Regions from separate parts of the Streptomyces sp. NPDC046303 genome, predicted to be linked through region 2. Evidence: riboswitches for the same ligand, from Rfam matches in the RefSeq annotation. Region 2 holds a riboswitch; the other holds the start of a gene.
What was found. Region 2 has a riboswitch for cobalamin ahead of ACZ6I1_RS00350 (ABC transporter substrate-binding protein). Riboswitches for the same ligand answer to the same signal wherever they lie in the genome.

Region 1 (7,112 bases), on a different contig from region 2:
GGCTCTGCGCGGCCACGCAGATCTGCTCCAGCTTGACCCAGACCGCCCAACTGCCGAGCGGGGTGAGCGCGGCGCGGGCGGGGCCGAGGGTGACGGCGTCCACGGCGGCGAGTCCGCCGAGTGCCCAGCGCAGCAGCCGGGCGAGCGGGACGGGCCGGTTCTCGGCGGTGCCGGCGGCCGGGGCCGCGGGCTCCGCGTCGTAGGGGACCTCGCACCGCTCGTCGCGCAGTTCGGTGACGCGCTGCCCGAGCAGGTCGAGGAGGTCGGGGACGGTCACCGGCCCGGCGGACAGCTGGAGCAGGGACAGCAGTTGGGGCATCGCCTCGACGACCTCGGCGACGGCCGCGGGGGCGATGTCGGCGGGGGCGGGGTGCACGAGGGACCAGGCGTCGAAGAGGGCGACCCAGCCGCGCAGCACGGCGGTGTCGTCGCGGTCCCAGGCGCGCAGGCGCCAGCCGGGCCGGGCGTGGCCGCCGTGCACCTCGACGAGACCGGCGAGGCGGGCGCGGTCCCAGCCGACCCGGATCTGGCCGTGCGTCAGGTTGAGTTCCCCCGCGGCGCGTTCGACGTCCTCGGCGCGCAGGGCGCCCGTGAGGGCGGGCCGGCCGCTGTCGCCGGCGCCGAGGTTGACTTCGGCCCAGCGGGTCAGGCGTACGGCGTCTGCGAGCGAGGCACGGGCGCGGTTCGCGAGGTCGGCCGTGGCGGGGGTGCCCGCCGGGGGCCTCGGAGCGGGCCGGGGGCGTCGGTCCGTCACCGCCTTGCGGGCCGTGCCCACGGACCGCGGGTAGACGAGTCGGAGTCTGGAGTCGCGAGCCAACTGCTCATCAGGCTTTCGGGACGTCACGGAAGCAGTCTCGCCCGTCACCGGCCGAAAGCCCAAACGGAACCAGCCGTTTCCGAGGACGGCCCGAGGTGCAGACCGGGGCAACTCACCCGCAGGACTCCTGCCGCCACATCCCCTTCACATGAGAGGTCACATGAGAGGTCCCATGAGGGGCCGCATCAGGGTCACATCAAAGGGGTCAGGAAACGGCGCAGGGCCTCCTCGTACCGGGCCGGATCGGCGTTCCACATCGCGCCGTGGCCGGCCTCGCGGACGGTGTGCAGGGTGACGAGATCGGGCCGGGCGGCGGCGAGGCGCCGCGAGGGCTCCCAGGGGGCGAGGGTGTCGTCCGGGCCGTGGAAGACCAGTGCGGGGACGCGCAGCGCGCCGGGGTCGGCCAGCGGCGGCTGGTGGTCGGCGCGCAGGCCCGCTCGGCCCTCGGCGGCGCGGACCGCGAGCGGGAGCACCGGGGCCGGGGTATGGCGCGCCACCGCGAGGGCGCGCAGGGTCGCGTGCCAGTCGAGTACGGGAGAGTCCAGCACCAGCCCGGAGATCCGGCCGGCGAGCGCCGAGCGCTCGGCGGCCCGCAGGGCCATGGCGGCGCCGGTGGACCAGCCGTGCAGGATGACGCGGCGGGCTCCGTAGCGCAGGGCGTAGCGGATGGCGGCGTCCAGGTCGCGCCACTCCGACTCGCCGAGGTGGCCGAGGCCGTCCGGGGAGGCGGGGGCGCCGAGGTCGCCGCGGTAGGCCAGGTCCAGGACGGGCAGCCGGAACCGGTGCAGGAAGGGCATGACCACCATCGGGTGCTCCCGGCCGGCGCCGAGTCCGTGCACGGTGATGACCCAGGTGTCGCGGGCCGCGGGCACGAACCAGGCGGGCAGGGCGCCGAGCTCCCCGGGGACGTCCACGTCCGCGTGGTCGAGCCCGAGGGCGGTGCGCGGGTTCCCGACGTGGACCCGGGAGGTCAGGGTGACCCGGGTGCCGGGGTCGAGGCTGCCGTGGGTGACGGCGAGGAGGCGGCGTACGACGGTGTCCGGGGCGTGCTCGGCGTCGGGGAGCACGGGCCCGACCACGGCGTGCACGCCGGGGGCGTCGAGTCCGTACGTACCGGGGCGCAGGGAGCCGAGCGAGCGCGTGAGGACGACCCGGCCGGCGGCGGTGGAGTGCACGCTCAGGCGCGGGCTGCCGGGCAGCGGGCGCCCGGGCTCGGGCCGCAGGGCCGCGTCGGCGGCGTACCGCCCGGCCGCGACGGCGGCCACGCCGGCGCCCAGGAGGGTCGTGGTGACGGCCGCTGCCGTCGCTGTCGCGGTACGCACCGCTCCAGTGTCGGGGCGCGGGCTTCGCCGGGCCACCGGAGGAGATCGTTCCGGCAATCGCCGGCAGCGGGGTGATCTAGGTCTCTTTCGGTGTCCGGGACGGGCCGGCCGGCGGGCCGGAGATCCCCGGCGGAGGGGTTCGTTCACCCCGCTTTGACGTGCATTTATCTAGATACCTAGGTCAGAATCGGGACGAATGGACCGATCACACCCCGGGTGGAGACACCGACCAGCCCGCGGTAGTTCACCTTCCGTTCATCCAGGTTGCCTACGGTCGCCGAGCCACTGACGTCAAACAGAAGCCTGGGTAAATGGAGCACATAACGCTTCTCCTCGGGATCGTGATCATCACCGCTCTCGTGTTCGACTTCACGAACGGTTTCCACGACACAGCCAACGCGATGGCCACCACCATCTCGACCGGCGCCCTCAAGCCCAAGACGGCGGTGGCCATGTCCGCCGTGCTCAACCTCGTCGGCGCTTTCCTGTCCGTGGAGGTCGCCAAGACGATCTCCAAGGGCTTGGTCAACGAGGAAGGAATCCAGCCAGAGGTGATCTACGCCGCCCTGGTCGGCGCGATCCTGTGGAACCTCCTCACCTGGCTGGTCGGCCTGCCCTCCAGCTCCTCGCACGCCCTGATGGGCGGCCTGATCGGTGCCGCGGTCGCCTCGGCCGGCCTCGGCGCGGTCAACGGCGACACGCTCGTCACCAAGGTGCTGATCCCGGCGATCGCGGCCCCGCTCGTCGCCGGTCTGGCGGCCATGCTGGCCACGAAGGTCACGTACAAGTTCGGCAGCAAGGTCGGCGACAAGACCTCGGCCAAGGGCTACCGCGCCGGCCAGATCGCCTCGGCCGGACTGGTCTCCCTCGCGCACGGCACCAACGACGCGCAGAAGACGATGGGCATCATCACCCTGGCGCTGATCGCGGGCGGCGCGATCGCGCCGGACGCGAACCCGCCGGTGTGGGTCATCCTCTCCGCCGGTATCGCGATCGCGCTCGGCACCTACCTGGGCGGCTGGCGCATCATCCGCACCATGGGCAAGGGCCTGACCGACCTGCAGCCGCAGCAGGGCTTCGCCGCCCAGACCTCGGCCGCCACGGTCATCCTGGCCTCCTCGAACCTCGGCTTCTCGCTCTCCACCACCCACTCGTGCTCCGGCGCGGTCATGGGTGCGGGCCTGGGCCGCAAGGGCGGTGTGGTCCGCTGGTCCACCGCGACCCGCATGTTCGTCGCCTGGGGCCTCACCCTGCCGGCCGCCGCCCTGGTCTCCGCGGGCGCCGAGCTGGTCATGCGCACCGGTGACGTCGGCATCGCCGCCGTCACGGTCTTCCTGGTCGCCTCCTGCGCCGCCATCTGGCTCATCTCGCGCCGCCAGGTCGTGGACCACACCAACGTCAACGACGTGCCGGCGGCCGGCGCCGAGGAGCCCGGTGTCGTCACCACGGCGATCGCGGCCGTCACCGTCCCGCCGACCGCCGCCGCGGCCGGTACGACCGTCGCCGGTACGACCGCCGCGGTCACGGACGACGCCCTCAAGGCCACCATTTCGGCCTCGACCGCGACGCCTGCGGCTCCGGCCGCGGCGGTCTGACCCCGAGAACGACAGAGGAATCAGCGGTATGAAGATCGACTGGGAAGCCCTCGGCTCCGTGTTCGGAGTCAGCCTCTCCGCCACCGTCGCCCTCGTGGCCCTGTTCACCCTCGGCCTGGTGGGCCTGTCCAAGCACGAGGCCGCCACCGAGCAGGGCGGCGCGGCCACCCTGGCCCGCAGCGGCGCGTACGCCTGCTTCGCGCTCTGCGCGGCGGCCGTGGCGTACGGGATCTACCTGATCGTCGTCTGAGACGTCACATGTGAGACATCACGTGTGAAGGCTCCCCCCGGGTCCTCCCGGGGGGAGCTTTCGCGTACCCCGCCGCAGGTCAACGGCGAGTTGACGGGCCTTCGCGGTGCGTGGTGGACTGCCCGAGCCAATACGGCGGCATGGAGAGGAAGTCCGGTGCGAATCCGGCGCGGTCCCGCCACTGTCACCGGGGCACTCGGCCGAGTGCGTCCCGGGAGCCAGGAACTCTCGCCGCCGGACACGTCGAACCAGGGCGCGGACCCTGAGTGAGGACATACCTGCCACCATGCGTGCCGATCGCGTCTTCGCGTACGGCGTCACGGCGGGCCTGATCGGCGACCGGATCCTCGGGGATCCGCGCCGTGGGCACCCCGTGGCCGCCTTCGGACGAGCCGCCGCCGCCGTCGAACGTGCCCTGTGGCGCGACGACCGCGCCCGGGGCCTCCTGCACACCCTGGTCTGCGCCGGGGGCGCGGCCGCCGTCGGCGCGCTGGGCGCCCGCGCCGTGCGCTCCCGGCCCGCGGCCGCCCGTATCGCCCTGACCGCCGCCGCCACGTGGGCCGTCGTGGGCGGCACGTCGCTGGGCCGCGAGGCCCGCGCCATCGGCGGCGCGCTCGCCGCCGGGGACGCCGAGGTGGCCCGGGAGCGGCTGCCGCACCTGTGCGGACGCGACCCGCACGCCCTGGACGAGCAGCAGATGGCCCGCGCCGTCGTGGAGTCGGTCGCGGAGAACACCTCCGACGCGGTGGTCGGTGCCCTGGTGTGGGGCGCCGTCGCCGGGGTCCCCGGGCTGCTGGCCTTCCGCGCCGTGAACACCCTGGACGCGATGGTCGGCCACAAGTCCCCCCGCTACCTGCGCTACGGCTGGGCTTCCGCCCGGCTCGACGACCTGGCGGGCTGGCCGGGCGCCCGGCTGACCGCGCTGGCCGCGGTACTGGCCGGTCCCGACCGGCGGGGAGCCGTACGGGCCTGGCGCGCGGACGCCGCCGGGCACCCGAGCCCGAACGCCGGGCCCGTGGAGGCCTCCTTCGCGGGTGCGCTCGGCGTACGGCTGGGCGGCACCCTGGCGTACGGGGGGCGGGTCGAGCACCGGGCGGTGCTGAACGGCGCGGCGGGGCGGCCGGTGGCGGTCGCGGACATCCAGCGGGCGGTACGGCTGTCGCGGCAGGTGACCTGGCTGGCGCTCGGGGCGTGTGTGGCGGCCCGGACGCTGGTTTCGCGTACATCACGGAGGGGGCGCGCATGAGCGGCGCGAAGCGCGGCGGCGGACTGCTGGTCGCCGGAACCACATCGGACGCGGGCAAGAGCGTGGTCACGGCGGGCATCTGCCGCTGGCTGGCCCGCCAGGGCGTGAAGGTGGCGCCCTTCAAGGCGCAGAACATGTCGCTGAACTCGTTCGTGACGCTGGAGGGCGCCGAGATCGGCCGCGCCCAGGCCATGCAGGCCCAGGCGGCCGGCGTGGAGCCGACCGCGCTGATGAACCCGGTCCTGCTCAAGCCGGGCAGCGACCGCAGCAGCCAGGTGGTGCTGCTGGGCAAGCCGGTGGGCGAGATGAGCGCCCGCGGCTACCACGGGGGCAGGCAGGAGCAGTTGCTCGGCATCGTCACGGACTGCCTGGAGCAGCTGCGGGGCACGTATGACGCCGTGATCTGCGAGGGGGCGGGCAGTCCGGCCGAGATCAACCTGCGCCGGACCGACATCGTGAACATGGGCATCGCGCGGGCCGCGCGGTTCCCGGTGGTCGTGGTCGGGGACATCGACCGGGGCGGGGTCTTCGCGTCCTTCTTCGGTACGACGGCCCTGCTGTCGGCGGAGGACCAGTCGCTGATCGCCGGATACATGGTCAACAAGTTCCGCGGTGACGTCACGCTGCTGGAGCCGGGCATGGAGATGCTGCGCGGCCTGACCGGGCGGGCCACGTACGGGGTCCTGCCCTTCCGGCACGGGCTGGGCATCGACGAGGAGGACGGGCTCCGGGTCTCCCTGCGCGGAGCGGTACGGGAGTCGGTGGTGGCCCCGCCCGTGGGCGAGGACGTGCTGCGGGTCGCGGTGTGCGCGGTCCCGCTGATGTCGAACTTCACGGACGTCGACGCGCTCGCCGCGGAGCCGGGGGTGGTCGTGCGGTTCGTGGACCGGGCCGAGGAACTGGCCGACGCGGACCTCGTCGTCGTGCCGGGGACGCGCGGGACGGTCAAGGCGCTGGAGTGGCTGCGGGAACGCGGGCTCGCGGACGCGCTGCTGCGGCGGGCCGCCGAGGGGCGGCCCGTGCTGGGCGTCTGCGGCGGGTTCCAGGTGCTCGGCGAGCACATCGAGGACGAGGTCGAATCGCGGGCGGGCTCGGTGGACGGGCTCGGACTGCTGCCGGTGCGCGTCCGCTTCGCGCGGGAGAAGACCCTGGCGCGCCCGGTGGGTTCGGCGCTGGGCGAGGAGGTCTCGGGCTACGAGATCCACCACGGCGTGGCCGAAGTCCTGGGCGGGACGCCCTTCCTCGACGGGTGCCGGGTCGGGTCGGTGTGGGGAACGCACTGGCACGGCTCGCTGGAGTCCGACGGCTTCCGCCGGGCGTTCCTCCGCGAGGTGGCCTCGGCTGCGGGCCGCCGTTTCGTGCCCGCTCCGGACACGTCGTTCTCCGCGCTGCGGGAGGAACAGCTGGACCTGCTGGGCGACCTGATCGCCGAGCACGCGGACACGGACGCCCTGCTGCGGCTCATCGAAACCGGAGCCCCGGCGGGCCTCCCGTTCCTCCCGCCGGGCGCACCGTGACGGGCCGGTCCCTGCGGGCGGCTTCCCCCGCCCCGCCCCTTCCCGGAACCGGGGCTGAATTTGCCCTGCGGGCAAACCAGCCGCATCTGGCGGGCGGCAGCCGAAATCCAGCCCCTCCGGCGTTTGAGGAGCGGGGTCTGGGGCGGAGCCCCCGTCACGGGAGCAGCCCGCGCAGCGGAACCCGCACCGGCACCGCGCAGCCCACCGCACCACACCAAGGAGTGAGCAACGCATGAGCACGCCCTATCCGTTCACCGCAGTGGTCGGTCAGACCGACCTGCGGCTGGCGCTCCTGCTGAACGCCGTGAGCCCGGCGGTCGGCGGTGTGCTCGTGCGCGGCGAGAAGGGCACCGCCAAGTCCACCG
Region 2 (7,112 bases):
CACGTCACCGCCGCCCGTGACGCGGGGACCAACCTCGCGATCCTGGGGGCGAACTGCTGCTTCCGCCGGATCCGGCTGGAGGCGTCCGACCTGGGGCCGGACCGCACGCTGATCTGCTACAAGTCCTCCTACGCCCAGGATCCCGGCTTCCGGCGCGGCCACCCGGCGACGGTGGACTTCCGGTCGGCTCCCGGCGCGGATCCGGAGAGCTCGCTGCTCGGCGTCATCTACGACGGCTACCCGGTGGATGCCCCGTACGTGGTGACCCACCCCGGCCACTGGCTGTTCGAGGGCACCGGTGTGAAGGCCGGCGACCGCTTCGAGCACCTGGTGGGGGTGGAGTACGACAAGGTCGACACCGGTTTTCCCACACCCCGGCCCCTCGAGATCCTGGCCCACTCCCCGGTGGTGTGCGAGGGCCGGCGCAGTCATCAGGACACGGCCTACTACACGGTGGCGAGCGGGGCGGGGGTGTTCGCGACCGGCACGATGCGCTGGGTGGAGGCCCTGGACGCGTCGGGCGACGGCCGCAGCGGCGCGAACCACGGCCTGGACGCGCGGTCCGGAGCGCTGACCACCCGTGTGACGGAGAACCTGCTCCGGGTGTTCGCGGCGGGCCCCGCGGGCCGGACGTACCCGGCGCAGGACAACCTGAAGGCGGTGTACGGGGGGTCGTGAGCGCGGGCGGTCCCCGGAACCAGGGCCGGAATCCGGTGGACCCCACCCCGAACGGCTGTTTAGGATCGTGATCGCGGCATCGCGTGTCGGTCACCGGCTGGGTGAGGCATGGAGGTCGCCGCGAAGTGCCTTTCGGAGGCATTCACCCATGTCAGTAGCACTGAACCACACGATCATCCACTCCCGTGACAACCGGGAGTCCGCCGAATTCCTGGCGCACGTCCTCGGCCTGCGGGTCGGGACCGAGTGGGGCCCCTTCATCCCCGTGGAGACCGCCAACGGCGTCACCCTGGACTTCGCGACCATTCCGGCCGGGTCCATCACCCCGCAGCACTACGCGTTCCTCCTCTCCGAGGAGGAGTTCGACGCGGCCTTCGAGAAGATCCGGGCCGCAGGGGTCCCGTACTACGCCGACCCGCACGGCAAGCTCCCCGGCGAGATCAACCACAACGACGGGGGCCGGGGCGTGTACTTCACGGACCCGGCCGGGCACGGGATGGAGATCATCACCCGCCCGTACGGGTACCAGGAGGACGGGGCGGGGGCCGCGTAGCCGCGGACGGTTCGGCGACCACCCGTCCCGCTCGTCACCGTTTCCCCGGGCGTTCTCCCTCCGGGTGCAGGTAGACGATGTTCGGCGCGCCCGTGCCCGGGTGGATTCCGATCCGGGTGCTCACCCCGTACACCTCGGCCAGCAGTTCCTCGGTCAGTACCGCCGCGGGCGGGCCCGAGGCCACCACGCGGCCGCCGTCCAGCACGTACAGCCGGTCACAGAAGGCGGCGGCGAGGTTGAGGTCGTGCAGGACCAGCAGGCCGGTGGAGGGCAGGGCGCGGACCAGGCCGAGGATCTCCAACTGGTAGCGGATGTCCAGGTGGTTGGTCGGCTCGTCGAGGGCGAGCAGGCCGGGATCCTGGACGAGGGCGCGGGCCACCAGCGCGCGCTGGCGTTCGCCGCCGGAGAGCTCGTCGAAGCGGCGGGCGGCGAAGGCGCCCGCGCCCACGGTCCGCAGGGCCCCGGCCACCCGCCGGGCGTCGTCCGGGCCGTCCTGCTCCCAGAAGCGCTTGTGCGGGCTGCGCCCCATGGCGACGACCTCGCGGACGGTCAGCCCGAAGGTGCCGCTCGCGTCCTGCGGGACGACCGCCACGCGCCGCGCCCGGTCCTTGACCGTGAGCGCGCCCGCGTCGGCGCCGTCCAGCAGGACCCGGCCGGCGGTGGGCCGCAGGGTGCCGTACACACAGCGCAGCAGAGTGGTCTTGCCGCTGCCGTTGGGGCCGACCACACCGACCGTCTCGCCGGGACGCGCGGTGAGGTCGACACCGTGCAGCAGCGTGCGCCCCTCGGTCTCGTAACGCACGCCCTGGACGGCGAGTTCCAGCGCCGCGGTCCCGGTCATCCGGTCATCCCCTCGGTCCGGGTGGAGCGCCTCAGCATCCACAGGAAGAACGGCCCGCCGACGAGGGCGGTGACCACGCCGACCGGGATCTCCTCGGGCGCCGCGGCCGTACGGGCGACCAGGTCGGCCAGGAGCAGGAACACCGCCCCGCCCAGCGCGGCCACCGGCAGCAGCGCCCGGTGCGCGGCGCCGACGACCATCCGGGCGGCGTGCGGAATCATCAGCCCGACGAACCCGATCGCCCCGCTGTAGGCCACGAGCACGCCGATGACGAGGGAGGTGAGCACGAAGACGACGGCCCGGAAGCGCCCGGTGTCCAGGCCCAGCGTGTGCGCGCCCTCCTCACCCGCGAGCAGCAGGTCGAGCGGCCGGGCCAGGGCGATGAGCAGGCCGGTACCCACGAGCAGGGCGGCGGCAGGCAGGGCCAGTTCTTCCCAGCGGGCCCCGCCGAGCCCGCCGAGCGTCCAGAAGAGGACGGAGTTGACCTGGTCGGGGCGGGCGGCGAGCACCAGGACGAGGCTGGTGAGCGCGGACAGGACGTACTGGACGGCCACCCCGGCGAGGATCAGCCGGCCGGTGGTCATGGCTCCACCGCGCCGGGCCATGGCGTAGACGGCGAGGAGCGCGATCAGCGACCCGGCGAACGCGGCGGACGGCACGCCCAGCCGGCCCGCGAAACCGGCCAGGCCCGCCGCCCCCGCGACACCGGTCCCCGCGCCGAAGACGATCACGAGGACGGCCCCTGCCGAAGCGCCGGAGGAGGCCCCGAGCAGGAACGGGTCGGCGAGCTGGTTGCGTACGAGGGCCTGGAGCACGGTGCCCGTCACGGCGAGCCCGGCGCCGACGACGGCCCCGAGGAGCACCCTCGGCATCCGGACGTCCCACACGATGGAGGCGAACGCCCCGGTGCGCCCCTCGCCCGTCAGGCCGCCGAGCACGACGTCGAGGACCTGGCCGGGCGCGATCCGTACCGGCCCCAGGGCCAGGCCGGCGACGGCGGACGCCGCCAGCGCGGCGACGAGGAGGACGAGGACGGCCGGGGTCCGGCGCCGGCTCACGCGGCGTCGGGGTGCAACTGGCGGCCCAGGGACTCGACGGCGTCGGCGACGCGCACCCCGAGGACGGCCGAGGAGAGCGGAAGCACGACGAACCGCTGGTTCTTGATGGCGGGAACCTGGGCGAGGGCCGGGTCGTTCAACAGGCGCTGCTTCTTGGCTTCGACGGTGGTGCTGCCGTAGTCGTAGATGAGGACGACCTCGGGCTTGCGTTCGATGACCTTCTCCCACGACACGTCGCCGAAGGTGTCCTTGAGGTCGGCGAAGACGTTCGTCCCGCCGGAGAGCGAGACGATCTGGTGGCCGATGCCGTCGCCCCCGGCGGTGAAGGCGGAGGCCTCGCCGGAGTCGTAGACGAAGACGGACGGCCGGGGCTTGTCCTTCACCCGGGCGGTCACGGTGTCGATGCGGCGCTGCTCGTCCTCGATGAGCTTCGCGCCGCGCTCGGGCACGCCGAAGGTCCGCGCCACTTCGGTGATCTCGGTCCTGAGCTGCTCGACGCCGACCGGGCCTCCGGCGCAGTTCTCCACGTTGAGCCGGGAGTTGATGCCGGTCTTGGCCAGCCCCTCACGGTCGCGGCCCTGCGCCTTGTCGAAGGCGCTGGAGTAGCCCCCGTAGACGAAATCGGGGTTGGCTCCGAGCAGGACCTCCTTGGAGGGGTACTCCTTGGCCAGCACCTTGATCTTGTCGTAGGCGGGCCGGTAGGCGGGCAGCACGGCGTCGTCGAGGTAGGCGGAACCGGCGATCCGGTCCTCCAGGCCGAGGGCGAGCAGCACCTCGGTGGCGTGCTGGTTCATGGTCACGGCGCGCTGCGGCGGGGCCTGGTAGGTGCTGGTCACACCGCAGTTGGTGACGGTGTACGGGAACCCGGGCGCCTCGGCGGACGAACCCGCGGCCTTGGCCTGCCGTTCGGCGGGGGAGCCGGCGCAGGCGGCCAGGGGTATCAGGAACGCGAGGGGGGTGATCGCGCGCAGGAAGGCGCGGGCGCGACGGTGCGACATGGCAGAGCCTCTCCGGGGGATCCGCGTCCCCTGGTCGACGTGAAGGACCGAGCAGAGGCGGTGCGTCAGTGTCTGACTCCCGGCCTTCCCCGTGGGGAGGGCCGGTCACAGTGGCGGGACCGCACCGGAATCGCACCGGTTTCCTGTCCTGCACCGCCTGGGTTACGCGGCCAGTCTGCCAGAGTCGATCTTCCTGGGTGGCGGGACCCCCGGCCGGGGAGGATCGTGGACAGGGTGATGGGTGGATCAGCGGATGCCCCCGCGCCCCGGCGCCGCCCGCGCCGTCGGCGCGCCCCGCGCGGCGCACCGGCCGCGCTGGCGCTGGCGCTCGCACTCCTCGGCCCGGCGCTGCTGGGCGCGGCCCCCGCCGGGTCGGACGAGACCGTCTCCCTGGCCGGCAACGAGCCCGGCCAGCGGCTCGACGTCACCCTGGTCCAGGTGGTGGACCCGGCGAGCCCGGCCGATCCGGAAGGCCCGGCCGCCGATACGTCGACCCGGCTGCTGGCCGTGCGCTTCCGGTTGGAGAACACCGGGACCGCCGTGTACAAGGACTCCCCCGCACCGGCCGCGCACCTGCTCGACACGGCCGGGAAACGGTTCGCGGGGCTGAACAGCCCGACGGCGGCCGGAGCCTCCTTCCCGGACACCGTCACCCTGCGCCCCGGCGGTTCGGCCGAGGGCTTCGTCACCTTCCGGCTCCCGAAGGACGCCGCCCCGGCGGCCGTCCAGTTCGCCCTGAACGGCGGCCTGGCCGACGACGTCGGCCAGTGGAGCCTGCCGTAACCCCCCGGGACGCCGGCGACACCACCGCGGCGCCCAGTCCGTTCACCGCGGCGCCCGGGGACGGCCTCCGCGCCGCCCCGGAACGCCGCCGTGGCAGGTGAGTTCCCGCCGCCCTCTTGACCACTCTGGTCCAGACCAATAGTTTCCGGCATGCACCGCGCACGCGCTCACGCCCCGCTCCCGCATCCGCAAAGGAAGCCCATGCGCCGCAGCATGCTCGGCCGGCTGGCCGTCGCCGCCTGCTCCCTCTCCCTGCTGACCGCCTTCGCGCCCGCCGCCGGCGTCGCCGTGCAGGACGGAGCAGCGGGCGGTCACCACCGCTCGTACAAGAAGGTCGGCTACTTCACCCAATGGGGCGTCTACGGACGGGACTTCCAAGTCCAGGACCTGGAGAAGAACGGCTCCGCCGGCAGGCTCACCCACATCAACTACGCCTTCGGCAACGTCAGTGCCGAAGGCAGGTGCTTCACCGGGAACGTGCCCGGCGAGGCCGACGCCTGGGCCGACTACGTCCGCCCGCTCGACGCCGAGAACTCGGTGGACGGGGTCGCCGACACCTGGGACCAGCCGCTCGCCGGCAACTTCAACCAGCTGCGCGAGCTGAAGGCCAAGCACCCCGGCCTCAAGGTGCTGATCTCGCTGGGCGGTTGGAGCTGGTCCACGCACTTCTCGGACGCCGCGCTCACGCCCGCCTCCCGCAAGGCGTTCGTCGAGTCGTGCATCGACCTCTACATCAAGGGCAACCTGCCGCGGGACGGCACCCGCGGCGGCGCGGGCGCGGCCGCCGGGGTGTTCGACGGGATCGACCTCGACTGGGAGTGGCCCGGCTCCGCCGGTGACACGGACACGAGGTTCCGGCCCGAGGACAAGCGGAACTTCACCGAGCTGGTCAGGGAGTTCCGCAGGCAGCTCGACGCCCACGAGCGCAGCGTGAAGCGGAAGTCGCCGTACGAGCTGACGGCCTTCGTCCCGACCGCACCCGCCAAGATCGACGCGGGCTTCGACGTCCGCCGGATCATGCGCGACCTCGATTTCGTGACCCTCCAGGGATACGACTTCCACGTCTCCGGCGAGTCCACGACGGCCCAGCAGTCCGCGCTCTACGCCCGGGGCGACTTCAGCGTGCACGGCACGGTCGACGCCTGGCGGCGGCGCGGCGCGCCCGCGCACAAGCTGGTGATGGGCATGCCGTTCTACGGGCAGGGGTGGACGGGCGTCAGCGGCGGCGGGGACGGCATGGGGCAGCCGGCCGCCGGGCCGGCGCCGGCCACCTGGTCGGCCGGGTACGAGGACTACAAGGCGCTGAAGGAGCTGGCCGGTTCCGGGACGTACCAGGTCCACCGGGACCGGCGCGGCGGGCACGCCTGGCTCTTCGACGGCAGCACCCTGTGGACGTACGACGACCCGCAGGTGCTGCGCACCAAGACCGGCTACATCCGCGCACACGGCCTCGGCGGCGCGATGTTCTGGTCTCTGGACGCGGACACCGCCGACGGCGAGCTGATGACGGCCGTGGACCGGGGCCTGCGGGGCCGCTGACCCGGGGCTGCGGGCCCACTGACCGGCGCCGCCGGGCCGCGACTTCGGATCCGGCCCGGCGGCGCCCTCCACGTGCGCGCCACGTGCACGCCACGTGCGCGCCTCGTGCGCGGTCGGACGACAACCGGGCGGCCGGCGGCCTCCACTGCTCCGCGACGGCGCCGCGGTCGGCCCGGGAGAAGCGGCGCAGCGGGCTCACGCTCACCGTGCCGTCTCACGTCTCCAGGTCGCGGCGGCCCGGCCGTCGACCAGGACGACGCGGGCGTCGGGGCGCGGTGCGTCGGGGAGGGCCAGCAGCTCCCGTCCCCGCTCGCCGCGGAAGGAGACGAGCGCCTCGCGGAGCGCGGCGACGGCGGCCGGCAGTCCGGCGAGGCCGCACCAGGCGCGCAGGTCGGCCGTGGCGGCCGGGCCGTAGGCCGCCAGGCAGCGCCGTGCGAGCGCCTGGCCGACCGGATCGGAGCCGTCGTCGGAGGGCGGGTCGATCTCGCCACCCGGCCAGGAGGAGAGCAGCACCCTGCGCACGCCGGCCCGGCGTCCGCCACGCCCGCGGCGGCAGCTGCGCCCTCCGAGGGGCGCCGATCAGCATCTCCCCCAGGGCCCGGCGAGGGCCCGCGCGAGTCCGGTCATCGAGCGCGGCTCGCCGTCGGCCATCACCGCCCGGC

Region 1: linked by a shared signal. The riboswitch ahead of ACZ6I1_RS20910 (cobalamin biosynthesis protein) and the one ahead of ACZ6I1_RS00350 (ABC transporter substrate-binding protein) in region 2 are both predicted to bind cobalamin.

What each region holds. Positions count from the first base shown of each region.
Region 1 covers NZ_JBVJFA010000019.1:34,162-41,273, forward strand. Annotated here, with positions in the region: gene ACZ6I1_RS20890 (hypothetical protein) at 1-844, opposite strand, end outside; gene ACZ6I1_RS20895 (alpha/beta hydrolase) at 1,009-2,139, opposite strand; gene ACZ6I1_RS20900 (inorganic phosphate transporter) at 2,451-3,734, shown strand; gene ACZ6I1_RS20905 (hypothetical protein) at 3,763-3,984, shown strand; cobalamin riboswitch at 4,083-4,233, shown strand; gene ACZ6I1_RS20910 (cobalamin biosynthesis protein) at 4,271-5,230, shown strand; gene ACZ6I1_RS20915 (cobyric acid synthase) at 5,227-6,747, shown strand; gene ACZ6I1_RS20920 (putative cobaltochelatase) at 6,980-7,112, shown strand, end outside.
Region 2 covers NZ_JBVJFA010000001.1:69,530-76,641, reverse strand. Annotated here, with positions in the region: gene ACZ6I1_RS00370 (N,N-dimethylformamidase beta subunit family domain-containing protein) at 1-678, shown strand, start outside; gene ACZ6I1_RS00365 (VOC family protein) at 827-1,231, shown strand; gene ACZ6I1_RS00360 (ABC transporter ATP-binding protein) at 1,266-2,072, opposite strand; gene ACZ6I1_RS00355 (FecCD family ABC transporter permease) at 2,069-3,130, opposite strand; gene ACZ6I1_RS00350 (ABC transporter substrate-binding protein) at 3,127-4,128, opposite strand; cobalamin riboswitch at 4,175-4,313, opposite strand; gene ACZ6I1_RS00345 (DUF4352 domain-containing protein) at 4,366-4,911, shown strand; gene ACZ6I1_RS00340 (glycoside hydrolase family 18 protein) at 5,113-6,450, shown strand; partial or broken gene ACZ6I1_RS00335 (DNA glycosylase AlkZ-like family protein) at 6,548-7,112, opposite strand, start outside.